Regions from separate parts of the Centipeda sp. (in: firmicutes) genome, predicted to be linked through region 3. Evidence: riboswitches for the same ligand, from Rfam matches in the RefSeq annotation. Region 3 holds a riboswitch; each other region holds the start of a gene.

Region 1 (10,464 bases), on a different contig from region 3:
TGAGATGGGACGCGTTCTTGCACGCGAGTCCGGTTTTCGCGGCGATGTCGTCATCTCTGTCCCGGACTCCGGCACAACTGCAGCGACCGGTTTTGCCTATGAGGCAGGCATTCCATTTGCCGAAGGGCTGATCAAGAACCGCTACATTGGACGCACATTCATCCAACCGACGCAGAAACAGCGCGATGCGGCAGTCAAGCTGAAACTGAGCCCCGTACGTTCCGTTGTGGCAGGAAAGTCGGTCATCATGGTGGACGATTCCATCGTGCGCGGTACGACGAGCGGAAAGATTGTGCGACTGCTGCGAAATGCCGGAGCGCGTGAAATTCACGTCTGTATCAGCAGTCCACCGATTACCGATCCGTGCTACTATGGCATTGATACATCCATCCGCAAAGAACTGATCTCCGCGACCAAGAGCGTGGAGGAGATCTGCGAATTCATCGGGGCTGATTCACTCCATTTCATCTCAATCGAAGGGCTGCGGCAGTGTGTTCCGGCACTCAATCCGGATCACATGTGCTACGCCTGCTTTAACAACAACTATCCTGTTCCCGAAGAGGATGCGACGCTCGACGAGGATGATAAGCTCATACTCGAGCGGAGGCGGATTGCACAGCGTGAAAGGGGGCTTTGAGAGCCGATGGAGAGAATGACCTACCGTGATGCGGGCGTTGATATCGATGCAGGAAACGAGTCTGTATCTCTGATTAAGGATGCCGTCCGTGCGACCTATCGCTCGGAGGTGATGGGTGATCTCGGCGGCTTTGGTGGGCTGTTTGCCCTGAATACCAAGGACTATAAAGAGCCGGTTCTCGTATCGGGAACGGACGGTGTCGGAACGAAGTTGCGTCTCGCTTTCCTACTGAACAAACACGATACGATTGGGCAGGACGCAGTCGCGATGTGCGTCAACGATATTCTCGTGCAGGGGGCAGAACCTCTTTTCTTCCTCGACTATCTTGCCGTCGGCAAACTCGAGCCGATCCAGGTTGCCAAGGTTGTTACAGGTGTTGCGCGTGCCTGCAAGGAGTCCGGCTGTGCCCTGATCGGCGGTGAAACAGCAGAGATGGCGGGGTTTTATCCCATAGGAGAATACGATATTGCAGGGTTCTCCGTGGGCGTTGCAGAACGCTCCAAGCTCATTACCCCCGCTCGTGTAAAAGCAGGCGATGTCCTGCTCGGTCTGCCGTCGTCAGGGGTACACTCAAACGGATACTCCCTCGTACGCAAAATTGTCTTTGAGCGCAAGGGCTTCAAAGGCGATGAGTATATGGAAGAACTCGGTCAAACCATTGGCGAGGAACTGTTGACTCCGACGCGCCTCTATCCGCGCATCTGTCTGCCGCTCATTCGAGAGTTTGATATTCACGGCATGGTGCATATCACAGGCGGCGGTTTCTACGAAAATATCCCACGCGCCCTGCCGGAGCATATGGGGGCAGAGGTAAACGGTGCAGCATGGACAATCCCGCCGGTCTTCCGCCTGCTACAGGAGTGGGGGAATGTTGACTGGACGGAAATGTACCGTACATTCAACATGGGGATCGGTATGGTACTCATTGTTTCATCGGACGAAGCGGATCGTATCACCGCTCAGTTGAATGCGCAGAATGAAACGGTATACCACATCGGTCATGTAACAGAAGGGGCGCATGAGGTCGTCATCAAGGGCGGTGTCTTTGATGCGTGAGGAAAAGCTTGGCATACTCTGCTCGGGACGCGGTTCCAATCTGGCATCGATTATCGAGGCGATTGAGCGTGGAGAAATTCCTGCTGAAATTGCGGTCGTCATCGCAGACAAGCGCGATGCCTATGCACTCGAACGCGCGCGGACGAAGGGGATTCCCGCCGTTGCCGTCGTCTATCGGGACTATGCGGATCGTGCGGACTTCGAGCGCGCCATGCTGGATGAGCTGCATGCCCACGGTGTAACCCTCGTAATTCTTGCAGGATTCATGCGGATTCTCTCTCCCGTTTTCGTACATGCGTATACGGGTCGTATCTTGAACATCCACCCTGCACTCCTGCCGAGCTTTCCGGGAGCACATGCCCATCGTGACGCACTTGCTTACGGCGTGAAGGTCAGCGGCTGCACCGTTCACTTCGTGGATGAAGGAATGGACTCCGGCCCCATCATTCTACAGGCGTCCGTTCCTGTGACGGAGGACGATACCGAGGAAACACTTGCGGCACGTGTTCTGGAACAGGAACATCGGATATTCCCGGAAGCAATCAAACTCTATGTGGAAGACAGACTGCGTACGGATGGGCGAAGGGTTCACATCCTGCCCGCCGCTGAAGGAGGATCATTATGAAGATAAAACGTGCTCTGATCAGTGTATCCGACAAGACGGGTGTGGTGGAATTTGCACGCGTACTGCATAAAGCAGGAGTCGAGATTGTCTCCACGGGCGGAACAATGAAGGCACTCCGTGAGGCGGGTATCCCTGTCATCTATGTCAGCGATGTAACAGGCTTCCCCGAGATCATGGACGGACGCGTCAAGACTCTGCATCCATTCGTGCATGGCGGTATTCTTGCCGTCCGTGGCAATCAGACACATGAGAAGGCATTGCGCGAGCTGAAAATTACGCCGATCGATCTCGTTGCAGTCAATCTCTATCCCTTTAAGGAAACGGTTGCAAATCCGAATGTCACACTTGCTGAGGCAGTTGAGCAGATTGACATCGGCGGTCCTGCAATGATTCGCGCTGCAGCGAAAAACTTCAAATTTGTCACCGTGATTACAAACCCAGCGCGCTATGCGGAGATTGCGGAGAAAATCGAGAAAGACGGCGCGGTCGACGGCATGACACGGATGCGTCTTGCACATGAGGCGTTTGCCCATACTGCTGACTATGACAGCGCAATCAACGCATATCTTGCCGGGCAGTTGGAAAAATGAGGAAGACGACGTGAACATTCTTGTAATCGGATCAGGCGGTCGCGAGCACGCGCTTTTCTGGAAACTCAAAGAGAGTCCGTTGACAGACAGCATCTATGCCCTGCCCGGAAACCCGGGAATGGGGGAGCAGATTGACATCTCTGCGACGGACAACGATGCAATCCTGAAATTTGCCAAGGAGAAAGAAATCGGACTTGTGGTCGTCGGTCCCGAGATTTCTCTCACAAATGGGCTTGTGGACGAGCTCGAGAGTGCAGGGATTCGTGCATTTGGTCCACGCGCAAATGCGGCAGAGCTTGAGGGTTCAAAATCCTTCGCAAAGGATCTCATGAAGAAGTATGGGATTCCAACAGCACGTTACGAAGTCTTTACTGAGGCAGAACCTGCGCGCGCATATATTCGCAAAGAGGGCGCGCCAATCGTTGTCAAGGCAGACGGCCTTGCCGCAGGGAAGGGCGTCATTGTTGCCATGTCGGAGCAAGAAGCACTCGATGCCATAGATACAATCATGGAGGATAATACCTTCGGCAAGGCGGGAACACGCGTCGTTATCGAAGAGTTTATGGAGGGGGAGGAAGCATCGCTGCTTGCCTTCACCGACGGGAAGATCATCCGTCCCATGATTAGCGCGCAAGATCATAAGCGTGCTCTTGACGGAGACAAGGGGCCAAACACGGGCGGAATGGGCACCTATGCGCCAGCCCCTGTCATGACACCGGAGATGACGGAACGTGCAACAGAGGAGATTCTGAAACCGACAATTGCTGCCATGGCAAAAGAGGGCAGAGTCTATCGAGGCTGTCTTTATCTCGGTCTGATGATTACAAAGGACGGACCAAAGGTCGTCGAGTTCAACGCACGCTTTGGTGATCCCGAGACACAAGTAGTTCTGCCTTTGCTCGATGGTGACCTCGTCCAGATCATGTGCGCCTGTTCTGATGGAACACTCGCGGATGTGCCTATACATTGGAAAAGTGGGGCAGCCGTCTGTGTCGTCTTGGCGGCAGGCGGATATCCTGCATCCTATGAAAAGGGGCATGAGATTTGTGGCATCAGAGCTGCAGAGGACACGGGCGCGCTTGTGTTCCATGCAGGGACGGCGGAGCAGAACGGCAAAATCATCACGAACGGTGGGCGCGTACTTGGGGTCGTCGGCATGGGGGAAGACATCACGTCTGCGGTGAAAAAATCCTATGCCGCAGTCGAGAAAATATCCTTTAAGGATGCCTATTATCGTAAGGACATTGCACATCGTGCATTAAATCGCTAGTTATAAAAAAGTTGGGGTCGCCGTTATCTTTCGGCGCCCCTTATTTTTATGCAGAAATTATCAGTGCTTCCCTAGATTTATATTCACAAATTGTTGACAAGTATTATCATTCTGTGATAGTTTTGTTAAATTGGAATACGGGGATAAACAGGGAGATGGTAGCGTGCTGACATCCTATGACAAAAATTATCTGAGAATAGGCCTTCCTGCTGCACTGGAAGGTGTCCTGATGATCTTTCTGAGCAATGCGGACATCATTATGGTTGGCAGCCTGGGAACGGGTGCCATTGCTGCCGTCAGCATCTTTTCACAGCCACGCATGATGCTCCTGACGGTCGCACGTTCGGTCGCGGCGGCCGTCACCATACTAATTGCGGAACGATTTGGCCGCGATCAGCACGATGCCTATGGTGATATTCTCAAAAAAACAATCGTTCTTGTTTTTGTCGTCCTTGGACTCGCACATATCGGGTTCTTCATCTATCTCGATCCAATTCTCCTGTGGATGGGAGCACAGAAAGACTATCTCTCCGACGCGATGATCTACGGGCTCTGGACGCTGCCCGCTGTCTTCATCACCTCCATGACGACGCTCATGCAGGCGGTCATGTTTGGACGCGGGGAGTCCATGCGTGTCCTCTCGATCAACATACAGGGAAACGTCGTCAACGTCATCCTCAATGCACTCCTGATCTTTGGTCTTGGACCATTCCCACAACTCGGTGTTCTTGGTGCTGCACTTGGAACAATCGGCGGAACACTTTGGTCATTCTACCTCACCCTGCGTGTACTCTATGCATGGGGCATCTTTGCGCAGGGAAATTATCGTCTGACGCGCGTCTATCTGCGTGAATTCCTCAGCGTATTCGGTGGTATCTTCAGTGAGCAGGGATTTGAACGCATCGGCATGGTCGTCTATACCCGCATGGTTGCGGAACTGGGGACGATTCCGTATGCCATCCATGCAATTGCAATGAACTTCTGTGATTTCTATTACAGCTTCTGCAATGGGATGGGAAAGGCAAGCACGGTTCTCGCCGGACACAACAGAGACAGCCACAAGCAGAATGAATGGCGCCGCTATCTCTGGACAGGGATGCGTTGGGGTCTGATTTTCTCCATCATTGTATTCCTCATAACCTTCTTACTGCGTGAGGAAATCTTTGCCGTCTATGCACGTGATGCAGCTCTCCTTCCTCTTGGCAGCCTGATTATCGCATACGTCGCAGCGGTCAGTTTTCCCGAGGCGTACCAGATGGTCTGTGCCGGTATTCTGCGTGCAAGCGGAAAGACAACACAGGTAGCAGCCTATTCCTTTATTAGCATAACGGTACTGCGGCCAATTATCACCTATATTTTCCTCTGTAAGTACAATATGGGACTTGAGGGTGCATGGCTTTCACTGGCACTCGATCAGAGTATGCGCGCCATCTGTGCAGCCATACTCCTGCGCAAGGTATATCATGAAAGAAATTCCAAGCATGCATTGAATCCATGTTAAGAAAAAATCAAGATGAAGTACAAGGGACTTTCTGGCTGTCCAAATACAATAATCTGAAATAGGTGTCTTGACAAGTATATCTAATATGGATATACTACGTTTGGACTTATGTTGAAAACTGAATATATGACGTTGCGAGTGTCGACGGATGAGTATTACTTTGTACGCATTCTGTTGAGCGATGAGAGGAAAATGGGTGGAATGCCCATGCTGTCCCGCAGCCGTAAATAGGGAGTGGTCTTCCACAGGCGCAGAGCCTGTGCCTGTAAAAAGTCACTGGGGTGTAAATAAACATCTTGGGAAGGCGGAAGAACGCGCTGATCTATGAGCCGGAAAGCCTGCTCGCAATAAGATTCATTGATGGACTCACGAGAGATGGGGAGATGGATGCACGATTTTCAGCACTGGGGGAGTGTTGCAAGGTCGTTGTTTTTTGTGTGCATTCTTCTTCCTGTCTCAAAAGAGACAGGAAGTTTTATTTTGCAAATGACAACAAAGGAGTTGGGGAGTTGAGTGCAAAAGCAATCCTGATGCGTCTGGGGCAGATGATCATTACTCTGCTGGGGGTCAGTTTTCTGACGTTCAGTCTGACATTCATTGCACCGGGCGATCCTGTGGATGCAATTCTCGAGACAGGCGATACGATTGTCTCACAGGAGACAATTGAGCAGACCCGCCACGAGCTGGGGCTGGATCGACCGTTCCACGAACAGTATCTCAGTTGGCTGAACGGTGTGGTACACGGGGATATGGGGCGTTCCTACTCGGCAAAAATGCCAGTGCAGGAAAAACTGCTGCAGAATCTTCCAGGAACACTGCTGCTTGCAGGCACGGCAGTGGTGATGATGCTCTTGATCTCCATTCCGGCAGGAGTGATTTCGGCACTGTACCGGAATCGATGGCCGGATCAAGTCATACGATTCTTCACCTTTCTCGGTGTCTCCATGCCGAGCTTCTGGGTAGGACTTATTCTGCTCTATGTGTTCGGTCTGAAGTTAGGGCTTTTCCCGATTGCAGGCGGAGAAGTCAGCCTTGATCGTATGATTCTCCCTGCCTTTACACTTGCCATCCTGCTATCGTCGAAGTATACGCGGCAGGTACGTACGGCAGTGCTTGAGGAGCTCGGACAGGACTACGTTATAGGTCTCAAGGCACGCGGCATGTCGATGCAGCGCATCCTCTGGCGACACGTTCTGCCGAATGCCTTCCTGCCGCTCATCACACTGCTGGGCCTTGCCATTGGCTGGCTGCTCGGCGGCGTTGCCGTCATTGAGATTGTCTTTTCGTGGCCGGGCATCGGACGCGTTGCTGTGCGTGCGATCGAAATGCGCGACTATCCGCTCCTGCAGGGCTTCGTCCTCTGGATTGCAACGCTCTATATGTTTGTGAATCTCATCGTTGATATATCCTATGCGTATCTTGATCCGAGGCTCAGGAAGGGGGCGAAGTCATGACGCGGGATCAACTGCTGTTTCGTATCTATACAGGCATCATCCTGCTGATTGTGCTTGTCGCTATCTGTGCGCCGCTGATCTCGTCATACGATCCGTATGAGTCGCAGATTCAGAATTCACTTCTGCCGCCATCCGCTGAGCATTACTTCGGCACAGACAAGCTCGGACGCGATATCTTTACGCGTATCCTCTATGGTGCACGCATCTCTATCACGATGGCACTGATCGTTGTGATTATTTCGGGTGGTCTTGGGACATTGATCGGTGTGATCTCTGCCTATGTCGGCGGCAAGGTTGACAATGCCATCATGCGTCTGACCGACGTGTTCCTTGCATTTCCTGGCATCGTCCTTGCCATTGCAATTGCAGGTGTGCTCGGCGGCAGTGCAGTCAACGCAGTTCTCGCCGTTGTTATCGTGGGCTGGACAAAGTATGCGCGTCTTGCGCGCAGCCTGACCCTCAAGGTAAAACAGCAGGACTATCTCTCTGCAGCGATTACGAGCGGAACACGCCCGATTGCGATGATTCGTCGGCATATCCTGCCGAATATCATACCGATCATCATTGTGACCGCCGCACTTGACATCGGCGCACTCATGATGGAACTTGCAGGTCTCTCCTTCCTCGGATTTGGCGCACAGCCGCCGACACCGGAGTGGGGGCTCATGCTGAATGAGGGACGTCAGCTGATTCAGACGGCACCCTGGCTTATGATTTTCCCAGGACTTGCAATTGCTTCTGTGGTTGCAATCTTTAATCTATGGGGAGATAGTCTGCGGGATATTATGGACCCGCGCAAGGCAAATTAAAGGAGGAAAAAATGGGAAAGAAAAAAAGATGGCTGACAGCTCTACTGACAGGCTGTATGGCAGCTGCACTCCTGACGGGCTGTGGCGGTGGTCAGTCGGCAGGGGACAAGACGACGCTGAAGGTCGGTGTGACGAACTTCGCGGATACGCTTGAGCCGACCGAGAACTATTTCAGCTGGGTTGTTATGCGCTACGGCATGGGCGAGACGCTTGTCAAGTTCGACGAGAAGATGAACGCGACGCCGTGGCTTGCTGAGAGCTGGAAGATTGGCGACGATAAGCTGACATGGACGTTCAAGATTCGTGACAATGTCAAGTTCTCGAATGGAAAGCCGCTGACGGCGGAGGCGGTCAAGGCTTCGCTTGAGCGCTCCTTTGCGAAGAACAAGCGTGCGGAGACCTTCTTCAAGTACACGGAGATGAAGGCGGACGGTCAGACACTCACGATCAAGACGGAAAAGCCGTCACCGAGCATGCCGGGCTTCCTTGCCGATCCTCTCTTCCTGATCGTGGATGTGTCCAGCGAGGGAGAGCGTGACTTTGCAAAGCAGGGTCCTATCTGCACAGGTCCCTATGTCTGCGAGTCCTTCGTCAAGGAAAAAGCCGTCATGAAGAAGAACCCGTATTATTGGGATGGGGAAGTACCGTATGAGACGGTCGAGATCCCGTCAATCGATGATCCGAATACGCGCGCAATGGCACTGCAGTCGGGTGAGGTCGATATGGCCGTCAACATCGCTGCCGGCGACATCGGGCTCTTCAACGACACGGCGAAGTTCCACATCGACCGTATTTCATCCCTGCGTACGGTTCTCGCCCGCATCAACAATAAGGGGGTTCTCGGTGATCCGAAGGTACGTGCTGCGTTTATCTCAATGACGGATCGCAAGGCGTACAACGAAGTCATCCTGAAGGGAACCTTCATTCCGGGCAAGGCTCCGGTTCCGCCCTCTCTCGACTATGGATTCGATCAGCTCACCGACCCGAATGCCTACAATGTCGACCGTGCAAAACAGCTCCTCGATGAGGCGGGCTGGAAGGATACGGATGGCGATGGCATCCGTGACAAGGACGGCAAACCGCTTTCCGTTGACTTTGTTATCTACAATAGCCGTGCAGAGCTGCCGATCTATGCAGAGGCAGTCCAGGCGGATGCGAAAAAAGTCGGCATTGATGTCAAAATCAAGCCGGTCGACTACAACCTGCTCGACAAGATTGGTATCAGCGGCGAATATGACCTGCTGATCTCGAATATCACAACAGCGAACACGGGTGATCCGGAGATCTATCTCAACTGGTACTGGCGCACGAATGTCAATGGGGACAACCCGCAGAACGGCTCCGGTTACAGCAATCCCGCATACGATGCGAAGTGCGCGGAACTCGCCGTTGAATTTGATCCTGCAAAGCGCCGTCAGATCATGATCGACATGCAGCAGATCCTGCTCAACGATGCAGCGGGACTCTTCCTCGGCTACCCCGAGACAAACATTGTCAGCTCGACAAAGATCTCGGGTGCGATTATGCATCCGGCGGATTACTACTGGATCACGAGCAAGATCAAACCTGCGAAGTAATAAGGAGGAGAAGCCCGAATGTTGATTGAGGTGCGAGGGCTAAAAATCGCATACGAAGGCACGGAAATGGTGCACGGTGTGGACTTCACCCTCAAGGACGGGGAAGTGCTGACCATTGTCGGCGAAAGCGGCAGCGGAAAGACCACCGTCATTCGGGCGATGCTCGGCTGCCTGCCGCATGTCGGCAGAGTAACGGCGGGCGAGATCCTCTATGACGGGAAGGATATGACAAAATGCAGCTCTGAGGAGTGGCGTCACGTGAGCGGCAAGACCGCTGCGATGATCTTCCAGGACAGTGGCAGCATGATGGATCCGATTCGTACCATTGGCGAGCAGTTCGTCGAGTACATTCAGACCCATGATACGATGGGGGCGAAGGAGGCAACGGCGCAGGCGCAGGATATGCTTGCACGCATGCATCTGTCCAATCCCGCAAATGTAATGAAGAGCTTTCCGTTTGAACTCTCGGGCGGCATGCGTCAGCGTGTCGGGGTCGCAATGGCGATGTTCTTCAAACCGGCACTCCTGCTTGCTGACGAACCAACATCTGCGTTGGACGTGACCACGCAAGCACAGGTCGTCAATGAGATGATGGATATCTGCCAGAAGGATGGCACATCCATTGTCCTTGTGACGCACAACCTCGGTGTCGCGGCCTATATGTCAGATCAGATCATGGTCATGCAGAACGGTAATGTCATCGAGCATGGCACTGCTGAAGAAGTTATTGAACATGCACAGAAGGACTACACGAAGGAGCTTCTGCGTGCCGTACCACAGATTGGAGGGGAGCGTTATGACACAGTCGGAGCGTGAGATTATCCTGCGCATCGAACACCTTACGAAACGCTTTCCATTGGAGGGCGGCAAGGTACTAACTGCATGTGACGATGTTTCCTTCCCCGTATATCGTGGGGAAATCCTAGGCATTGTTGGTGAAAGCGG
Region 2 (10,464 bases), on a different contig from region 3:
GGGGCGGCGCACGATGGAGAGCCTGCCTGATTGCCGACCACTTGCAGGACGCGAGAACATTGTGCTCTCGCGGACAGTGGAGCGGGCTGATGGGTTTCATGTTGTGCACGATCTTACGGAGCTATGGGCACGGCTCGGCTCGCTCGTGAGCGAAACACCGCGACCGATCTTCTTGATTGGCGGCGGGGAATGCTACCGCCTCCTTCTTCCCTTTGTGTGCCGTGCCCACGTGACGCGTCTTGCGGGGGCTTATGATGCGGATGTCTTTCTGCCGCCGCTCGATGGCTTTGTTCGGACAGAGTCGCGGCGCGGAGAACACTGTATGTTTGAAATTTACGAGAGAGTTTAGCATGGCAAAGGCAATTTTTCAAAACGATTGGCAGGAGCTCCTCGCGGATGAGATGGCACAGCCCTACTATCGCGAATTGCGGCAGTTTCTCATTGAGGAGTACCGCACGAAGCGGATCTATCCCGATATGTTTGCGATCTTCAACGCGCTGCACTACACGAGCTTTGCGGATACGAAGGTCGTCATTCTCGGGCAGGACCCGTACCACGGCGACGGGCAGGCACACGGGCTTTCGTTCTCCGTGCAGGTTGGCATTGACCCGCCGCCGTCCCTCTTCAACATCTACAAGGAAATGCAGGACGATCTTGGCATCGTACCCCCTGCGCATGGATGCCTTATCCCGTGGGCAAGGCAGGGCGTGCTGCTTCTCAATACCGTACTCACCGTGCGCGCTCATGCAGCGGCATCCCATGCAGGGCACGGCTGGGAGCGGTTCACCGACCACATCATTCAGCTGCTCGGTGCGCGTGAGCGTCCGCTCGCCTTTATCCTCTGGGGCAGCCCCGCACGGCGCAAACGCAGCCTCATCACGAATCCGCAGCATCTCATCGTCGAGTCGCCGCACCCGAGCCCGCTCTCGGCACATCGCGGCTTCTTCGGCAGCCATCCCTTTTCACGCGTCAATGACTTTCTTACAGCGGCGGGGGAGACACCGATTGCGTGGCAGCTGCCGTCGGCGGAGGAGATTGAGGCGTGACTTGAATAGAACGGAAAGGTATTTATCATGAAAATTTCATCTCTGCGTAACATCTGTGCACTTGGCACTCTCATCTGTCTCGGCGGCTGTGGCGCACCCGCTGCGACTTCGGCGGAGATGCCGCATGAAATCGTGCAGAAGAACAGTGTAGCGGACGGTCAGAAGGAAATCTATCTTGCGGGTGGCTGCTTTTGGGGGACGGAGCTCTATGTTGACCTCGTATATGGTGTGATCTCTGTCGAGAGTGGTTATGCGAACGGTATGACCTCACATCCCTCCTATCGTGCCGTGTGCAGCGGCAGTGGTCATGCGGAGGCGGTTCATGTTGTCTATGATCCGCGCGTCGTTTCCCTTGACGAGATTCTCACCGCTTTTTATGACTCCATCGACCCGACGGCAGTGGATCGGCAGGGGAATGATGTTGGGCGGCAGTACCGTTCGGGCATCTACTATGTGCCAAATGCGGACGGCAGTGAAAGCGATGATGCCCGTGTGATACAAGCCTCCCTCGATGCCCTTGAGAAGCGTATTGGAAAGCCCGTCGCGATTGAGACGGGAGCGATCGTGAACTTCTACCGTGCCGAGGAGGAGCATCAGGAGTATCTTGAGAAAAATCCGAATGGCTACTGCCATATCTCGCCTGCCCTCATCGCGCAGATGCGCGAGAAACGCGCTGCTGCGGAGCGGACGGGGAAGCATCCGGCACGCACCTTTGTAAAACCCTCGGATGCCGAACTCAAGGAGCGTCTGACCGGGATTCAATACGCCGTTACGCAACAGAAAGCGACCGAGCCCGCGTTCCGCAACGAATATGATCATGAATTCCGCGAAGGAATTTACTGTGACATCACGACGGGCGAGCCGCTCTTTATCTCAACGGACAAATATGATTCCGGCTGCGGTTGGCCGGCATTTTCGCGCCCGATTGACAGCGCACTCATCGCCGAGCACGAGGATCGCTCCTACGGCATGGTGCGCACAGAGGTCACGGCGGCGGGCAGCGGCGCGCACCTCGGACACGTCTTTGATGATGGCCCTGCAGCGACGGGCGGTCTGCGCTACTGCATCAACAGTGCCTCCCTGCGCTTCATTCCAAAGGAGGAGATGGAGACGGAGGGATACGGCGACTATCTCTATCTGCTGGAAAAATAATCTCACATATTGAGAGAATTCGTAAAATATCTATTTCTCGTATTGACAAGTACTTCCTCCAATGTTATCTTTAGCATTGCGAAAACTTTATAGGAATTGGATCAGGTACTTTGTGTTTAATAGAAAATCCGGTAAGGAGTCATCTCCATAAGCCGGAGCGGTCCCGCCACTGTATCAGTGAGCAAGCCTGCATGGAAATGTACTGTCATTTCCGATAACGTCACTGGGGGAGTTCCCTTGGGAAGGCGCAGGTCTGCGATGAACTGGAGCCAGGAGAACTGCCTGATTGACAATCGCCGTTTGACCTGCGAGTGATGGGGATGGGGATTTGCGTGCTGTTTTATGCCGCTTTGAGACCCTTTGATTGAGAGCCTATGAGCCCTTTTCTGCTGTTGCAGGAAGGGGCTTTTTGTTTACCCCTATACCTAAAAGTTTTCAAAATATGATTACGGCGCATGGAGTGCGTTGCAGAAGAAAGGTGACATAGGATATGACAAGAGAGAAGAAGTGGACGCTGGCGGTGCTTGCGGCATTTGCGGGAGCAAGTTTTGTCGGAACGGCATATGCTGCAGAAAGTGCAGATGCCCCATCCGAGGAGACACACGCGCTTACCGATACGGTTGTTACGGCACAGCGCCGTGAGAAGCGCGATCTCGACACGCCGGCAACGACAACGATCATCACGGCGAAGGAAATCGAGAAGGCCGGCTACCGCAACGTATTCGAAGCCATCGACCAGCAGATCGGATCAACGAGCACATCCTACGGCGAGGCGGGGCAGGACTTCGGGCTTGCTGCGGGGCGTCTCACATTACGCGGCTATGACCGCGGAACCCTCGTCATGGTGAACGGCGTGCCGATGAATCTCAAGAACTACCCGAGCACGGAGAACATCCCGGCGAACATGGTCGAGCGCATCGAGATTGTCAAGGGTGCAGCGTCAACGCTTTACGGTGCTGAGGCGATGGGCGGCGTTGTGAACATCATCTTGAAACAACCGACCGAACAGGAATCGGAATTCAAACTCAGTCAGACCGTTGGAAACTATTTCAAGAAGAGTGAGGCAACCTACGTAGGTGACCGTATCATGGTCGATGTGAGCCGTGAGTGGTCGAAGGATCTTCCACACTCGAATGGGTTTGGGATGGATAAGATCTCTTGGGTTGACTGGTGGGTCGGCAAGGGAAAGAAAAACCGTGTCGGCTTGATTGCCCAGCTCACGGATGAACTGTCCTTCAACTACAACTATATGGACGCCGACATCACGCGTGGTGGGATTCGTTATAAAAAGAATGCCTCGAAGACGGCACTTGTCCCCGAGGGAACGAAATACAACTATCGCTATAATGATCTCCGCCATACGGCAAGTCTCGTCTATCAGGGCAAGGATAATGGAATCCATGCAGTTCTTGGTTACAACTACCGTAAGGTTGATGGATACGACTATCTTGCCAACAAGAAGAATGACGGCAATGCGACCATGGACGGTCAGATCCTCGACGTACAGAAGACTTGGAAGCTGAAAAAAGACTCTCTGGTGCTGGGCTATTCCTACAAGCGTGAGGCAATTGATACGCCTGCCAAAAAGCGTTCTGCTGTGCGCACGGGCAACTCCCTTTATGCTTCGTACAGCAAACAATTCACGCCGAAGTTTAACTTTACGCTTGGGCTGCGCGGAGAGTTCATCAACGATCCTGAGGAGGATCAACGGGTCTTCGTGCCACAGTTCCAGACGAACTATCAATTTGATCGGAATACAGCTTGGTATATCAACGTCGGCAAGGCATTCCAGATGCCGACGGTAGACGATAGCTTCCGCTATAATAATTTTAACCCGACTGGTCTAAAGCCGGAGAACGGTTGGACATACGAAACGGGGGTCAAGATTCGTCGCGGTAATGATACGTGGAAGGCCGCCGTATATCACATGGATATGAAGAATAAAATCGGCTGGCGCTATGATAGGGCGACAGATACGCATTATGCAGTCAATACGGGACAGTTCCGCAATACAGGGATTGAGTTAGAGTATGCAAAGCGCTTTAATGATGCGTGGAGTCTGACGCTTGGGGGGGCTGTGTCCAATCCGGAAATACAGAATCCGACTGGAACAAATAAGGACTGGGTACAGGATGCGGCACGCCTGCAAGGGCTTGTGCGTCTCGACTATCAGATGGCAAAGTGGCAGGGGAATCTGAATCTCAAATACCTTGGCGATCGTGAATACACGGCGCAGCGGTACGGAGCAGCGCAGGATGTGCCCGATAAGATTCAGCTCAATATGAATGTCATCTACACGGCGGGCAAAGACGACGAGGTGTCGCTCGGCATCTACAATTTGCTGAACCGCGAGAACTACTCCAACCGCTATGGCAACCTTGACCTCGGGCGCAACTACCGCCTGACCTATACCCATGCGTTCTAAGCAAGCACTGCTCTGCACGCTTCTCTTCCTCCTCCTCGCAGCCGCTCTCGTCGGCGGCTGCGGGGTTGCGCAGGAGAAAGCGGCAGAGCAATCTGTGTTCTATCGCGGAACGGATGGCATGGGCGTGGAGGTGGTTCTCACTGAGAAGCCAAAACGAGTCGTTTCGCTGGGGCTCGCAACGGATGAGATCCTGCTCGCCATTGCCCCGCCCGAGCAGATTGCGGCGCTCACCGCCTATGCGGATGATCCCGGACTCTCCTCAATGACGGAGGCGGCGAAGGCTGTTCCCGTGAAGCTCAAGGATCGAAGCCCCGAGCGCGTGCTTGCGCTCCATCCCGATCTCGTCTTTACCACGGACGGCGTGCCGAAGGAGCTCGTGGAGAGTCTGCGCGATCTCGGGCTGACAGTCTATGCCTCGCGCACGCCGAAGCGTGTCGAGGGCATCTTTACGCGCATTGAGGAGGTCGGCAGGCTCGTCGGTCAGGAGGAGAATGCCGCCGCACTCATTGCGGAAAAGCGCGCACGCCTCGCGGATGTCGAGCGTCGTGTCGGGGACATCCCCGAGGCGGAGCGCCCTATCGTCGTCGCATTTGCGTTCAGCGGCGTGTTCGGACAGAAGGACGGGCTCTTTGACGATATGTGCCGCCATGCCTCTCTGCGCAACGGTGCCGCAATGGTCGGGCTGACAGCAGAGACACCCGTTTCGATGGAGCAGATTGTTGCGCTCGATCCCGATGTTTTTCTGCTGCCGACATGGAGTGCAGAGGGGGAAAAGACGGAGGAGTTCCGCGCGAAGCTCCGCAGTGATCCTCTGTTCATGCATGTGAAGGCGGTGCGGGAGAACCATCTCTATGCCGTGCCCGATACCTACCGCTACAGCGCGGGGCAGAATGCGATCGAGTGCATCTATGAACTGGCGCGCGTGGTCTATCCCGAGCGCTTTGCAGATGAGAAGTGAGCAAACGAGAATGATGCCGCTGCAGATGATGGTATTGAGCCTCACGGGTGACTGCAATCTTGCGTGCCGCTACTGCTATGCATTCGGGCAGGATCGGAGCATGATGACGTGGGAGACGGCGCGGTGCGCGATCGATCTCGCAGCGGCGGGGGGAGCTCCCTTTATCCTTCAGTTCTCGGGTGGAGAGCCGCTGTTGGCGCTTCCTCTGCTGCGTCGGATTGCGGACTACGTCCGCACCAATCGGATACGGGCACGCATGGATCTGCAGACCAATGGGACGCTGCTGACCGAGGAGACGGCAGACTTCCTACACCATGCGGGCATCGGCATCGGCATCAGCCTCGACGGCAGACCCGATGTTCACGATGTGCACCGCTGCTACCCCGATGGATGCGGCTCGTCGATGGATGTGATCGCGGGGATTCAGTGCCTCGGCCGGCGTGGCATCGCGATCGGTCTGACCTGTGTTGTCACGGCGGAGAATGTCGGGAAGCTCTCAGGCATCATCGAGATGGCATACTATCTCGGCAATGTGCGCCGTGTGGGATTTGATCTCCTGCGCGGACAGGGGCGCGGCACTGCTGTCCGCCCCGCACGCGAGGAGGAGATGGCACAGGCGATGGCAGAGGTCTTTGTGCGAAACGAACACCTTGGACGGTTGCACGGATACCGCATCGCGATTGCGCAGGAGGAGCAGGCGGCATGCCTTTCGCAGCGCACGGGCGATGGCTTTTCACATTGTCATGCGATGAGCGGGGCGGGCGTACACGTTGATGCCGTGGGGAATATCTATGCGTGTTCCTCCTTTGTCGGCGATGCGCGTTTTCTGCTCGGCGATGTGGAGCACGGCATCGACGTTCGGCGGCAGGTGGAGGTGGCACATGAGATGCAGGATGCTATGGCGTTTTGCAGCGCGTGTGTGGATTTTACGAGCTGCGGCGGCGCGTGTTACGCACGCAGGGCGGGGCAGGAACATCCTGCCGCATCCGATGCCGAATGTGCGCTGAAACGTGCGGCGATAAAGGCGGCAGGTGTTTGAGGAAACACCGATAAACTGCTTGTATTTGTCTATGGGAATGTTCTTATCTGTCGGATGATGCCCACATCTCGGCAGTTGATGATATAGATGTTGTTGTATCTAAATTTTAGGAGGAAGAATTAAATGACAAACTACATTTCAAAAAAGATTGTCATGAATGTGACAGCAGCACTTGCTTTTGGACTTGTGTCCACGGGGGGGGGACATGCCTTTGCAGCGGATGCGGATTCGTCTGCAAGTGAGCATATGCTGGACGAAACTGTCGTCACTGCGACGCGTACGCCGAACAAGGAATTGAAAGCAGATGCGAATATTACGGTGATTACGGGCAAGGACATCGAGCGTCGCCACTATACGGATCTGGCACAGGCATTGCGCGATGTACCGGGGATTACCATCAACCAGTATGCGCCGGCGGGATATAACAACAGCAATGTGCTCTACATCAATGGCTCAAAGGATGTAGTCCTGATGGTCGATGGTGTGCGGCAGAATTATGTCGGCGATCCCATAGGCAGCACGACGACCTCCATTGCTTCTGCGATGAAGGATCTCAGCGGTATCGAGCGCATCGAGGTGCTGCATGGTTCGGCATCGACACTCTACGGCTCGGATGCAAAGGGCGGTGTCATCAATATCATCACGAAGAAAGCACAGGGGATGAAGACGACGCTCGGTATCGGCTACGGCAGCTACGGCCGTCAGCAGTACAGCATCGCGAATGCCGGTGGTGAAAACGGCTGGGATTGGCGCGTGAAATACCAGAAGGATAAGAGCAGCGACTTCAAGGACGCACATGGGAATACGACCCCGTCCCATCTGGACGCGGACTCGATCAGCACCCATATTGGTAAGCAGGTTAGCAAGGCATCCTATATTGCTGCAAATTACCGCTCCTATAAAGACGAAAACCGTTACCAGGGACGTTGGGAGACTCCGAAAAACGGCGATACGGATTACTTCGATATTGATTTGTTGTGGAATGTCCAAATTGACGACACTACGAAGAATCAGATGAGTGTTTCGCGCAGCCTGTATAAGTATAATCTCTATACAGATAGGTATAGAATGGAAAATCAGGGATGGAAGTTCAGCAACCAATTTGACAAGACCCTTGGACACCATCTTTTGACCGCAGGTTTTGAATATAAAACGGATAAGGTCACGGCAGAGTCATTTGGAACGGTTGCTCCGAATGGGAAGAAAATGACAAATCGCTCCTTCTATTTGCAGGATCAGTGGAGCATTCTTCCGACGCTGAAACTCACGGCAGGTCTTCGTCATGATCGTCACTCGTCGTTTGGCAGTCACAACAGCTCAAGCATTAGTCTTGGCTATGACATTGACCCCGTGACACACACCTATGTTTCCTACAATGCTTATTTCATCACACCTACACCGGGGCAACTTTATGGCTCGTTTGGAGCAAATCCAAATCTAAAACCGGAGGTCGGCAACACGAAGGAGATCGGCATTGCTCGTGACTTTGGCAAGGGACTTAGTCTGACAGCAAGCTATTTCAAACGTCATTCGACGGATTGTATCAGATGGGCAAGTGGTTTGTATCAGAATATCGGCGATGAGGACGCACACGGCTGGTCGCTGCAGCTTGACAAGCGCGTCGATTCCCACTGGCGCACCCGCGTTGGCTATACACAGACACATGTCGGCAAGACGAAGCAGTATGGTGTGAATATTGACGGAACATTGCCCCGCGATCAGTGGAACATCGGCATAGACTATCGCAATCGTGACTTTGACTCGTCTCTCCTTGCACGAGGGATGGTGGGGCTTGAAGGGCCGTCCGATGCGATTGGTAAATTTCTTCCCACGGATAACTACTGGGTCGTCGATCTCGCGATGAACTATCAGGTTGCCGATGCAACGAAGGTGTATCTCAAGGTGAACAACATCTTTAATCAGTTCTATGCGGAGAAGTCCAACGCACGTGCTTCATGGTGGGGGGCAGCCGAACAGTGGTGGACGGCACCCGGACGCAACTTCATGATCGGTGTCGAGCAGAGTTTCTAAGGAATATCATACTGTGCAGAGGAAGCAAGGGAGGAGCTGTGGCAAGCTGATTGCCGTAGCACCTTCCTTCCTCATGAAAGGAAATCGGAATGAAGAAGAGGGTAACATACCCGTTTGCTGCTATCGTTGGGCAGGAGGAGATGAAGACGGCGCTTCTCCTCAGTATTGTGATGCCGTCACTCGGAGGGGTCCTCATCAAGGGGGAGAAGGGGACGGCGAAGTCTACCGCCGTCCGAGCGGCTGCCGCACTTTTGCCGGATCTGCATGCGGTGCGCGGTTGTGCCTGCCACTGTGATCCTGCGTCCCCCGAACTCTACTGTGATGCGTGCCAAGAGAGACGAGCAGAGGGGGAGCTTCCTGCGGAGGATGTCCCGATGCGCGTGGTGGAGCTGCCCGTCAGTGCGACGGAGGATCGTGTGGTCGGAACGCTCGACATGGAGGCGGCGATCCGAGACGGGCGCAAGGAGTTCGAGCCGGGCATCTTGGCAGCGGCGAATCGCAACATCCTCTATGTGGATGAGATCAATCTGCTCGAGGATCATATCGTCGATATTCTTCTCGACTCTGCGGCGATGGGTGTTAATACCGTGGAGCGCGAGGGGATCTCTTATGCGCATCCGGCGCGGTTTGTCCTCATCGGGACGATGAATCCGGAGGAGGGGGACATCCGTCCGCAGCTTCTCGATCGCTTCGCGCTCTCCGTGACTGTTGCGGGTGAACGCGAGGCAGAGACGCGCGTCGAGGTCATCCGCCGCCGCATCGCCTACGAACGTGATCCCGATGCCTTTGCGGAAATGTATGCGGCAGAGCAGAAGCACCTGCGCACGCAGATTCTTGAGGCGCGTGTACGTGTTCCCCGTGTGACGGTGCCGGATGCTGTCCTTGACTACGCGGCGCAGATCTCACTGACGCTCGGGGTCGACGGGCACCGTGCCGACATCACGCTCATCAAGGCGGGCATTGCACATGCGGCACTTGCAGGGCGCAGTGCGGTTACGGCGGAGGATCTGCAGCGCGTCAGCCGCCTCGTCCTCGCACACCGCATGCGCCGCCGCCCGTTCGAGGAGGGCGCGGTCGACTGGACTGCGGTGGATGCGATCTTGGGAGAATAGCTTTTCGGAGGAAAGATTTTGAATATCCCGCGTTATCCGTTGACGGCCATTGTCGGACAGGAGCACGCACGGCGCGCACTTTCGATTGCACTTGTCAATCCGCGTGCAGGCGGGCTTTTGATCTCCGGCACACGCGGCACGGCAAAGTCTGTTCTCGTTCGTTCAGCAGCACCCTTTACCCCGACGGGACAAATTATGGAGCTGCCGCTTGGAGCCTCGGAGGACATGATCTTCGGTACAATCGATATAGAGACGGCACTCCAACAAGGGGAGCGGCAGCTGCGGCACGGGCTGCTGCATCGTGCGCACGATACCATTCTCTATATGGACGAGGTCAATCTCCTGCGGGAGGACATTCTGACTGCTGTGCTGAAATGCGCGGGAGACGGCTTCTTTCGCCTTGAGCGGGATGGGCTGTCGTTCACCGAGGAGGTTTCCTATACGCCTGTCGGCACAATGGATCCCGCAGAGGGCACGCTCCGCTCGGCTCTGCTGGATTCTTTCGGTATGTTTGTGAAAATGGAGGAGGAGGGGGACACGGCGCAGCGGCGCACGATTGCTGCACGTGCGATCGCATACGAGCGTGATCCGTCGACGTTTTGTGCGGTGTACCGTACACAGGAAGAGGCGTTCGGGGCGATGATCTGCCGCGCACGTGACTTGCTGCCGCGTGTGGAGGCACCGTCCGCCATTCTGCGCTT
Region 3 (10,464 bases):
ACCGCCTTGTCCAGCCGGCTGCCGCGGTACATTCCTGCGAGAACGCCGAGCACGAAGCCGACCGCACCGGAGAGCGTCCACGCCGTCATCATGAGAAGCAGCGTCAGACGGAATTTCTCCCCGATGACTTCCAGTACGGGCGCACGATAGATGAACGACGTGCCGAAATCACCGTGCAGAATATTCCCCGCCCAAAGCAGAAAGCGCTCCAGCGGCGGCTTGTCAAAGCCCCAATAGGCGGCGACGAGCGCATGCTGCTCCGCCGATGCCGCCTTATTGATGAAGTACGCGTCGATGGGGTCGATGGGCGAATTGGCGAGCAGGATAAAACTGATGACGCTCACCGCAGCCAGGAGGAGCACAAGCCGAAAAAGATTGCCTCCAAGAAAGCAGAAGATTCTCTTATCCATTTACTTCCTCCACTGCCATTCGTCAAGTGTTATAAGGATCCCCATGCCCTGTCCGCGCTCACCCGCACGCAGCTGACCGAGATCGAGCTGATTGTTGACGAAATACGGCATCTGAACCGTCGCAATCCAAAGATAGGGGATATCGACCTTCGGCCCTGTCATGCCATCCCACTGTGCCGCACGGAACTCGCGCAGCATCTCCTCATCGGTCGCAGCGGCAAGTGCCCGATCGATATGCACATCAACCGTCGGGTTGCGATACATGGCAGAGTTGTTGATGACATTCACCCCGACCTGCGAGGAATGGAAATAATTGTAGATCACTTGCGGCGTATAGTCGCCGCCCGCCCATACCGTCGGGATGTTGCGCGCTATCTTGCGGGCCTCCGACCATGGCGTCGACTTTGCGATGATGTTGATGCCGAGCTTCTTCGCATCCTGTGCAAGCGCCACCGCTGTATTGTAGCGCTGCAGGTCATTGGAACGGCCATTGATGACGAATTCCGCCTTCTGACCGTTCTTCTCGCGAATGCCGTCGCCGTCCGTATCCACCCAGCCCGCAGCCTCAAGGATCTTCACTGCTTCGTCCACGCGGTTGTCCGATTCCTGCAAATCGTTATTCGCCCAAGAAAGAGCTTCCGCAAAATTCATCGTCGGCTTTCCGAAGCCGCCGAGCGCATTCTCGATGATCGTCTTGCGGTCGATGCCGATGTTCAGTGCCTGGCGGATGGCAGGATCGCTCGTCACATTGTTGCCGACCAGCATGCCGTTTTCGTCATGCTCCGGCTCCTGCGGCATATTGACGCAGAAGCTGTCGATGGTGTCCATCACTACCAATTTCATATTCGGCACGCTTGCCGCCGCAAATTCGGGCGGTGCAAAGACGAGATCGACCTGTCCGGACTGCGCTGCTGCAAGCACAGCATCATTGCCCAGATTCAGCGCCGTCACCTTTTTCAGCTTCGGCTTTTCTCCGTAATAATATTCGTTCGGCTCCATCACAAGCTGCTGTTCCTTTTGGAACGAGACGACCTTCCAGGGACCGCTGCCGACCGGCGCCGTCGCATACCCTTCTTTATAGGCGTGCTTCGGCACAATGCCGAGGGATGCCGCCGTTTCGAGGAAAACAGACCACGGGCGTGACAGCTTGAACTCCACCTGCGTCGGGGACAGGGCGCGCACCGACTCCATCGCGGTCAGATCCACGGCGCTGGCCGCCTTCTTCGCCGTTTCGTAGGTAAAGACGACATCCTCTGCCGTCAGCGGCTGACCGTCAGAGAATTTCGCATCATCCCGGATCGTAAAGGTATACTTCAGCCCATCCTCTGAACGTTCAACGTTTGTAGCCAGCTCCTTGATGAGCTGATTCTTTTCATCATGTCCCATCAATGCGCTGTGGAACGGATCCGGCCCCCAGAGACCCCATCCCATCGTCGGATCGAAACCCTCGCCTACCATATACTTGCCGACCGAGATCACGATTTCGCCCTTCTCTGCGCGCTCGTTTTTCGCCTGATCCGCGCCTCCGCAGCCGACGGTGAGCATCATCATCGCCGCCAGCAGAAACATACAAAGTTTCCTCACTGTCATGCCTCCTCGCATATAACACCCAATACTCACAGCATACCTTCCTCCAGACAATCCTATCATTCTGCGCCTTCCATCCACCTCCTTCCATCACTTTCGCCCAGACATATAAAAAGCCTCTTTGCTAAAGAGCAAAAAGGCGCACGAAACACGAGCCACGCCTTCCTGTCTCTCGCAGGAATAATAACAGCGCTTCGATCGGGCAGTTCTTCTGGCTCTGCATCCTCGTCTTCCTCGCCTTCCCAGTTTCCCAGTGACATCATGAGGTCGACTCTGCATTACAGCTGCGGAACAGCGCAGGTCTTTCACCTGCTTCTCTATTAAGCGCAGCGCGCACCCGATCGGCAAAATATGGAATTATGATTTTAACGAGATTCGGGTTCAGCCTATCATACAATCTACAGGATGTCAATATGAAATGCGATTACTTATTAAGGAAGCACTGATAAATTCAGCCACGCCATCTTGATGTATCTTTTTTGCCCGCACTGTGTCGACAAATCCTCCACATAGTCCTTGCTATGCGTCCGGTTTGTCTCCTTGTTCGGACAAAAAATCTACGCCAATCTGACGGACTTCATTTTATCAGCGATTCCTTAAGAGACTTGATGCCCATATTTCATTCTTTTGAAAAATTCCCTTGACAGATTTTCGATCCCTTGTTATAATTCATTTTGTCGTTTGGACATGAGCGGCGAACAAATGGGGTTATAGCTCAGTTGGTTAGAGTGTCTCGTTGACATCGAGGAGGTCACAAGTTCGAATCTTGTTAACCCCACCATTTAATTTTTCATCCGCAAGTGTGCGGATTTTTTCATCTCAGGCTCACTTAGCTCAGTTGGTAGAGCATCTCCGTCACATGGAGGGGGTCGGGGGTTCGAATCCCTCAGTGAGCACCATTGTATATAACAGCCGTCCCGTGTGGGCGGTTTTTTTGTGCTTTCTTTTCCCCTATGCTATAATGGTAGCAAACAAAACGCTATTGGGGAGGTATATCATGTCAATCAAGGAAATTCGCCCAACGGATCTGACCGACAATGTATTCAAACTGATTGGTCAAGATTGGATGCTGGTCAGTGCAGTGCACGATGGAAAGACCAACGGAATGACGGCTTCATGGGGTGGTCTTGGCATCCTCTGGGCGCGTCCCGTCGCCTATATTTTCATTCGTCCGACACGCTACACGAAGGAGTTTGTCGATGCCTCAGATGGTATGACTCTCTCGATCTTTGAGCAGAAATACAAGCCCATGATGCAGTATTTTGGAACCGTATCGGGGCGCAACGAGGATAAGATCGCAAAGCAGGGGCTTACGCTGAAGGAACACGGTGCTTATACGTACTTTGAGGAGGCGCGTCTCACTCTGCTCACGAAAAAACTCTATGCGCAGCCGTTGGATAAGTCCTTCTTCACATATGCCGCTGTCAATGAACGAGAGGATTTCCCAAATACCTACTATCCGGAACATGACTATCACACAATGTATATTGCGGAGATCGAGAATGTCCTGATCAAGGAGTAAGTATGGCAACCAAAGACAAGGAAAATGCCGCGCGCATCCTTGCGCAGACAAGCCTCGCGCAGGGAATGAATGCAGAGGAGGTCGCCGAACTCCTCGCCTCAAGCGATGTCACACTGCGCACCTATCCGAAGGGAGCACTCATCTTCCATGACGGAGAGATGCCGCATGCGCTCTACATTCTGCTTGAGGGCGAGGTGCATATCCTCAAGGATACGTACTCGGGGCGGCAGATCTTCATCTCGGAAATCGACCGCCCGGGCGATCTGTTCGGCGAGGTCTACGAGGTGCTAAAGCGCCCATACGATATGTATGTCCGCGCTGTGACGAAGGTGAAGCTGCTCGAAGTGTCGAGCCGTCTCTTTGCCTTCGATGTGGGCGATGCGCCGCACCGCGCTGCGCTGATTGTGCAGCGAAACCTCATGAAGATCTTTGCAGAAAAAGCATACGGGATGCACACGAAACTCAAGATTCTCGCGAGCGGCACGCTGCGCGAGAAGATTGTCCGCTATCTGTTCCCTCACATCGACAAAGATGGGTGTGTGACACTCACGGTCAGCCGTGAGTTTATCGCCGCCTATCTCGCCGTCAGCCGTCCTGCCCTCTCGCGTGAGCTGGGTGCGATGCAGCGCGAGGGCATCATCGAGGCAAGAGGGCGGAGCATACGCATTCTGGATATGGAGCGTTTTGAGGGGTATCTGTAAATAAAGGAAGCACTGATAAATTCAGCCACGCCATCTTAGCGCATCTTTTTTGCCCGCTCAACGCTCGCAAATCCTCCACATAGCTCTGGCTATGCGTCCGGTTTGCTGCCTCAATCGGACAGAAAAATCTGTGCCAATCTGAGGGTCTATTTTATCAGCGATTCCTAAAGAGTCTTTCCAAGAAAAAAGAGATTCCAAACGTCGAACGTGACGAATGGAATCTCTTTTTTAGTGTATGAACCACATCCGCGCAATGCGTCCCTTAACGGCATATCAGCTTCCCCCGTCGCTACGGGGGAAGTGGCACACCGAAGGTGTGTCGATAGGGACACCGGTAGCATAAGTGACTCTGATTCGATAGATAACCTATACCGCTCCGAGAGCAGCCCATCAATCAAGCCGCAGCCCCTCGATGAGGAGATCACGCGCAGGTGCGAAGCGATAGAATCCAAGAATCTCAACGGGAATGGGGCGCGGCATGCCGTAGAGGTAGACGCGGCCCTCGAAGCCCATATCAAAGCGCGGCGCAGCATCCTGCACGAGCGCGGTGAGTATACCGCCCGGCACGGCTGCGGCGTGGATGGTGAAGGCAGTCGCGTTGCCTGTCGCCTGTCGGATGCGGTAGTTGCCGGCGACGCCGTCGCTCATGCCGCCGATGCGCCCTGTGATATCGTAGCTACCCGGCGTGTCGCTGCTCGTCACCGTCGTGCCAAATTCAATGCCATCCGCACCTAATACGGACGGATTCTCGCCGACCGCGAAGCCGTCCGCACACCCCGTAAAGGAGGGCATAGCCTCGCCCTGCACAATGCTCCGTGCGTCGGCGGTCAACGTGAGGGTGCTGTGCGTGATCGTGCCCGTGCCTGTGAGCGTATCTGTGCTCAGACGATAGTTCCCCGCGCCCGTACCGCGCAGTGCGAACGTGTAGCTGACCGCATTTGCCGACGCGACATCCTTGCTGTTGTATGCCGCGCCCGTGGCGGTCGCCGAGACAAGGCTCTCCTCGCCCGCGACGACGTTATTCAGCGTCGCGTGGAACTGCGCTGCGTCTGCGGCGGTTGTGCCGTCGTAGGTCTTGCTCTGCGCCGCGACGCCGCTCATGGTCAGCGTGCGCTGCGTAATGGTCGCGCCGCCGATGAGGTCATAGCCGAGCTGGTCACTGTAGGCATCGTATGTGCCGACATCCTTCCCCGTATTGACGAGGGTGATGTGCGGATCCGTTGTCGCAAAGACATTGCCGTCGTAGACTTTCGCAAGGCGCTTCGTACCCTTCATCAGACCCGTGAGCAGCGGCGTGGTATGCCCATCGTAGATGCGCCACGGCGTGCCCTTGCCGCCCTCGGTGGCGACGACGGCATTGCCGTTCGCGTCCTGCCAACTCATGTATGTCGCCGCCAGCTTCATATCCGCCTCAAGAGCGACCTTGACATCCGTCACGTCAGCCCCACCGCTCAATGTCCCGACCGTCTGCCCTGCGCTGCCCGCCTTCGATACGGCATGGCGAATGCTGCCGCCGTTCACCTTCCCCACAACGCCGCCAACCTTCTGACTCCCTGTGACCCTCCCCGCATTTCATGCATTCTGAAGGCTACTGTTCTTTATATATCCCGCAATACCGCCGCTTTCATCCGCATCCCCTCTGACCTCGCCCGTATTGCAGACATTCTGAAAAGTACTGCCTTCGTCCGCCTCTCCCACAATGCCGCCGATCTGCTGACTCCCTTTGACCGTGCCCGCATTCCATGCGTTCTGAATACTGCCGCCCAACACCCGTCCCGCAATGCCGCCGACCACCCACATTCCGGCGACCGTTCCGGAATACGAGACGTTCCGAATGACAGCCTTCTCTGCAAGCCCTACAATACCGCCGACGTAAGCCCCCGCCTGCACATTGCCATCCCAGATGGAAAGATTTTCGATGGTCGCCTCCTTGACAGTGCCAAACAGCCCGATATGGATTTTAAGCTGACGATTGATATACAGCCCCCGCAGCGTGTGTCCCGCGCCGTCCAATCGTCCCGTAAATTCGTTGCCCCCATCTCCAAGCGGCGCAAAGCCCTTGCCGCTGTTCCAATCCTGTGTCGCCGTCGCGTCGATGTCCTTCGCGAGGATGTATCTGCCGTCCCGTTTCGCATTGATATTCTGCAGGTCGTAGATGTCGTGCACGCGCATATAGTCATAGTCCGTATGCGCCGCACCGCCGAGGTTCTGGACAACCCACCCGCGCGTTGTTGCAGATTTTGCGGTGTTCGGATTCGCATAGTCATAGAAGTTATGCGGCACAGAGCCGCCGCTCTCGTCAAAGTTCGCCGTCGCTCGATTTCCGACATCGTAGCCGATATGCGGCGCTTCCGCGCTGCGGATCGTGACGTTCGCCCCCGTGAGCGGCGCATTGCCCGCCGCGTTCTTCACATCATCTGTATTGAGGACGGTGACGTTATTCCCCTCGATGTAAAGTTTCGCCGCCTTTACCGTGCCAAGGTTCAGCACATTGCCGTACTGCGTGCCCGCTGTGAGTGGACTATTACCCCCCATGATGTACCCGCCGTGCTTGCAACAGCGTCGACATTCGCCGTCGAGAGGTAGAGTGCGCCCGTATTGACCTCGAAGCCTTTGGCGAAGAGGATGCCGTGCGGGTTGACGAGGTAGATGTTCCTGCCGCCCTCGATCGTGCCGTAGATGTTCGATACGCCCTCGCCCGTGACGAGGTTCAGATAGTCGCGTGTCTTTTCGCCGCCGTCGAAGCGCACCTTCTCGTTCTGCTCGATGGAGAAGTCCTCCCATTTGAGGATATTGTGCTCCGTCTTGCCAGCGATGTCCATGACCGTGCCGCTCGTGGAGATATTCGCCTCCCCCGCATTCGTCGTGGCATTCGCGCCCTCGATGGGCAGCGCATACGCCGTCTGCGCGGCAAAGGGGGCGGCGAGTGCGCCCGCAACGAGGGCACAGAGGAATTTGCGGCGCAGATGTGCATTTGATGAGGCTTTCATATTGCGACTTCCTTTCTCTATCGTACTGATATCGTTTCATAGATTCTGCGTTTTGCTCTATAGGAAGCACTGATAAATTCAGCACTACCATCTTGACGCATCTTTTTTGCCCGCACTTCGGCGGAAAATCCTCCACATAGCCCTTGCTATGCGTCCGGTTTGTCTCCTTGTTCGGACGAAAAAATCTACGCCAATCTGACGGACTTCATTTTATCAGCGATTCCCTTGTAGTGTGTCGCCTATAGCAGCGCCAGATATTTGGGGCGCTGCTCCTGATCGATCCCGAGGGCGTTCATCGCAGCATCTGCCGTAATCCCGAGACTTTGAATAAGGCTCTTGATGCCTCTTAGACGCTCGGCTTCCGCGCCCTCTTCGCGCCCTTCTTCGCGCCCTTCTTCGCGCCCTTCTTCGCGCCCTTCCGCAACACCTTCGTTATAGAGTTCTTCCATTACTCTGCACATCGTTGTAACCCCCTCTTCACTTTCTTTGAAAAAGCGCACTCGCTCCGCGAGCACCGCGCTATACATATCGTTCGGATTTGTGCAGAAAAAATCATGCATCAATCTACCCAATGGGCTGTCGCTCCGAGACGTTCCGTTGACGTAGAGGATATACGTGCCGTCGTCAAACACATCTGCCATATCCTCGAATGTGCGGCGCACCTTGTAGAGCGGCTTGCCATGCTTCCATATATCATGCTCGGTGATGAATATGACGTATGTTTCGGGAAGATCGCGGAACTCTGTCCCCTTGCTGACCGCGCGGGCGTCGATCATGCTGCTGTTGTAGCGTGCACGGCGCGGGATTGCCCCCTCATCACTGCGCTGTATCTCCACGTTGTAGATCGCCTCTCCATCCGTTGCAAGCGCGTCAAAACGCACGGAACGACCGTAGAGGTTCGGCGCATTCTGCTGCGTGAAAACCTCCGTCACACGTAGGCGGTCATTTCCCATCACAGCCCGAAGGACAACCTCCATACATGGGATATTCTCGTCAAAACAACTGTTGAAGAAGGTATCGTCAATCAGACGAAGCTGTTTGATCTTATTAAGATATCGTTCTTTGCGCTCTATGTGAATCGCCTCCTCCTCTTTTATTTTACTGTTTTTATCAATTTTTCGCAAGGAATCGCTGATAAAATAGACCCTCAGATTGGCGTAGATTTTTTCGTCCGAACTAGGAGGCAAACCGGACGCATAGCAAAGGCTATGTGGAGGATTTGCAGGCGTTGTACGGGCAAAAAAGATGCGCCAAGATGGCGGTGCTGAATTTATCAGTGCTTCCGCAGGAAAAGAAAACGGGTCTGCCGCGCGAAATCCGATAAACGCGCACAACAGACCCATCTATGTAAATGTTGGAAGAATTACCGTGCCCCGCACGCACCCGTCGACACCCTGCAGTCCTCGCTGCGGTTTGTAAAGCCCATCGCTCGGATGAGTGCCACGTCCTCGGCGATGGTCGTCCCAGAGGTCGTGAGCATATTCCCCGTGATGGACGCGGATGCTCCTGCACGGAACGCCGTCGCACCGTTCTCGGGCAGGAGCTTGCGCCCCGCACCGAGGCGAATGTTCGCGGTCGGATTGATGAAACGGAAGATCGCCACCGTGCGCAGGATGTCCTCGCCCGAGAGCGGCGCGAGATGTTCGAGCGGCGTCCCGGGAATCGCCATGAGCGAGTTGAGCGGGATGGACTCGATGCCGAGTTCCTGCAGAGCGAACGCCATGTCAAAGCGATCCTCCCACGTCTCGCCCATACCGATGATGCCACCCGAGCAGACGCAGAGCCCCTCCGCCTGTGCTGCCCGGATCGTACGGATGCGGTCTGCATAGCTGTGCGTCGTGCAGATCTCGGGGAAATACCGCTCCGATGTCTCGATGTTGTGATGATAGCTCGTCACACCGACCTCGCGCAGACGACGGAACTGGCTGCGCGTGAGCAACCCATGCGAGGCACACAGCTCAATCGAGAGTGTGCGCTTCATCTCCGCGTACGCCGCAAGTGCCTTTTCAAACTCTTCACCAGAGAGCGCACCGCCCGAGGTGACGATGGAGAAACGATTTGCACCCGCATCCTGATTTGCCTTTGCGTGTGCAATCAGATCCGCCTGTGCCATAAAGTTATAGGTATCGACACCCGTCTTGTGCCGCCCTGCCTGCGCACAGTATTTGCAGTCCTCGCCGCATCGCCCGCTGCGCCCGTTGACGATCGTGCACAGATCGATGTGATTGCCGCAGAAATGTTTCTGAAGGCGATAAGCCCCCTCGCCCAGCTCCTCGACCGGCGTATCCATAAAGACGGAGCGATCATCTTCGCGGCTGATACGATAGCCCGCGATGATCTTCTTCGTGAGTTCTGCAATACGATGTTCGCGCATAAAAAATCCCCTGCCTCATAATAGATAGTATTTATGTCATCTATTATAAGGCAGGGATTTGTTTTCGTCAACTAGATATTCGGTTGCGGTTTACTCTGCAAGTAAATCTTTCAACACATTTCGCACGCGTCCGTCATGCACACAGACCTCCGTGATAAAATCTGTGAGGTAGTCGCGGAAAACGCCCTCACGTGCGCAGAGTTCCCGCAGCTCCGGAGCAGCGTCCTCCGTTGTAATATCGTACTCAATGCGGTGCAGGAGACGCGCGATCGTGTGCCGTGTCTCCTGCGAGAAGAAGAGCTTGAGATTCGTCGCAGCTGCCGTACTGCGCGATGCCTGTATGAGCCATGTGCGCGTTATGAGATCGTCGCTGACGTTTGCAAAGCCCTCTTCTGCCCATGCCTCCCCCATCGACGGATTGTCGTCGCGCTCCCCCGCAAAGAAGTGAATCTCCTTGTAGAGCGTATCGTTCAGCAGACGTACGATCTCGGGCTTCGCGTACAGGTGACGATCCCCGCGCACGCGGAACTCACCGTCACGCAGAGCCGACAAGATGCGATGATAACGGATGTTGGTGTAGCAGGTGTAGAGCGTCCCCGTTTGTTTGAGCGTACGATTCAGTGCCATGAGGCTATCATACGGCTCGTAGGCGCACTCAATCGCAAACACTGAGATGATACGGTCAAAATATTCCTCCGCAAACGGCAGCGGGTCGCGCCGCCAGTCGAGGATGTGACAGTGCACGCCGAGCGCGGCAACCTGCTCGTTCTCCGCAATCTCCTCGTATGGCGTAACGGCGTGCATCTCGGCATTCGGATACATCTCCCGCAGCCGCGCAAGATGCTCCGAGCCATCGACGACAAGGATGCAAAGGCGTTCC

Evidence for each region. Region 3 has a riboswitch for cobalamin ahead of ACO6BQ_RS02090 (ABC transporter substrate-binding protein). Riboswitches for the same ligand answer to the same signal wherever they lie in the genome.
Region 1: another riboswitch for cobalamin. It lies ahead of nikB (nickel ABC transporter permease); the one in region 3 lies ahead of ACO6BQ_RS02090 (ABC transporter substrate-binding protein).
Region 2: another riboswitch for cobalamin. It lies ahead of ACO6BQ_RS03905 (TonB-dependent receptor plug domain-containing protein); the one in region 3 lies ahead of ACO6BQ_RS02090 (ABC transporter substrate-binding protein).

What each region holds. Positions count from the first base shown of each region.
Region 1 is NZ_DBHIVL010000011.1:13,555-24,018, reverse strand. It holds gene purF (amidophosphoribosyltransferase) at 1-637, shown strand, start outside; gene purM (phosphoribosylformylglycinamidine cyclo-ligase) at 644-1,693, shown strand; gene purN (phosphoribosylglycinamide formyltransferase) at 1,686-2,318, shown strand; gene ACO6BQ_RS03190 (IMP cyclohydrolase) at 2,315-2,908, shown strand; gene purD (phosphoribosylamine--glycine ligase) at 2,919-4,178, shown strand; gene ACO6BQ_RS03180 (MATE family efflux transporter) at 4,342-5,679, shown strand; cobalamin riboswitch at 5,801-6,039, shown strand; gene nikB (nickel ABC transporter permease) at 6,189-7,133, shown strand; gene nikC (nickel transporter permease) at 7,130-7,942, shown strand; gene ACO6BQ_RS03165 (ABC transporter substrate-binding protein) at 7,954-9,519, shown strand; gene ACO6BQ_RS03160 (ABC transporter ATP-binding protein) at 9,538-10,335, shown strand; gene ACO6BQ_RS03155 (ABC transporter ATP-binding protein) at 10,316-10,464, shown strand, end outside.
Region 2 is NZ_DBHIVL010000015.1:9,364-19,827, reverse strand. It holds gene folK (2-amino-4-hydroxy-6-hydroxymethyldihydropteridine diphosphokinase) at 1-349, shown strand, start outside; gene ACO6BQ_RS03915 (uracil-DNA glycosylase) at 351-1,046, shown strand; gene msrB (peptide-methionine (R)-S-oxide reductase MsrB) at 1,074-2,198, shown strand; cobalamin riboswitch at 2,285-2,498, shown strand; gene ACO6BQ_RS03905 (TonB-dependent receptor plug domain-containing protein) at 2,689-4,623, shown strand; gene ACO6BQ_RS03900 (ABC transporter substrate-binding protein) at 4,613-5,581, shown strand; gene ACO6BQ_RS03895 (radical SAM protein) at 5,595-6,620, shown strand; gene ACO6BQ_RS03890 (TonB-dependent receptor plug domain-containing protein) at 6,744-8,651, shown strand; gene ACO6BQ_RS03885 (magnesium chelatase ATPase subunit I) at 8,741-9,763, shown strand; gene ACO6BQ_RS03880 (VWA domain-containing protein) at 9,782-10,464, shown strand, end outside.
Region 3 is NZ_DBHIVL010000006.1:19,176-29,639, reverse strand. It holds gene ACO6BQ_RS02095 (ABC transporter permease) at 1-410, opposite strand, end outside; gene ACO6BQ_RS02090 (ABC transporter substrate-binding protein) at 411-2,000, opposite strand; cobalamin riboswitch at 2,182-2,353, opposite strand; gene ACO6BQ_RS02085 (secretion protein HlyD) at 2,429-2,554, opposite strand; tRNA gene ACO6BQ_RS02080 (tRNA-Val) at 2,702-2,778, shown strand; tRNA gene ACO6BQ_RS02075 (tRNA-Val) at 2,821-2,896, shown strand; gene ACO6BQ_RS02070 (flavin reductase) at 2,995-3,519, shown strand; gene ACO6BQ_RS02065 (Crp/Fnr family transcriptional regulator) at 3,522-4,220, shown strand; gene ACO6BQ_RS02060 (YDG domain-containing protein) at 4,611-5,750, opposite strand; gene ACO6BQ_RS02055 (M26 family metallopeptidase) at 5,793-6,755, opposite strand; gene ACO6BQ_RS02050 (two-partner secretion domain-containing protein) at 6,704-7,210, opposite strand; gene ACO6BQ_RS02045 (Rpn family recombination-promoting nuclease/putative transposase) at 7,450-8,334, opposite strand; partial or broken gene ACO6BQ_RS02040 (secretion protein HlyD) at 8,391-8,495, shown strand; gene bioB (biotin synthase BioB) at 8,574-9,584, opposite strand; gene ACO6BQ_RS02030 (methyltransferase domain-containing protein) at 9,675-10,464, opposite strand, start outside.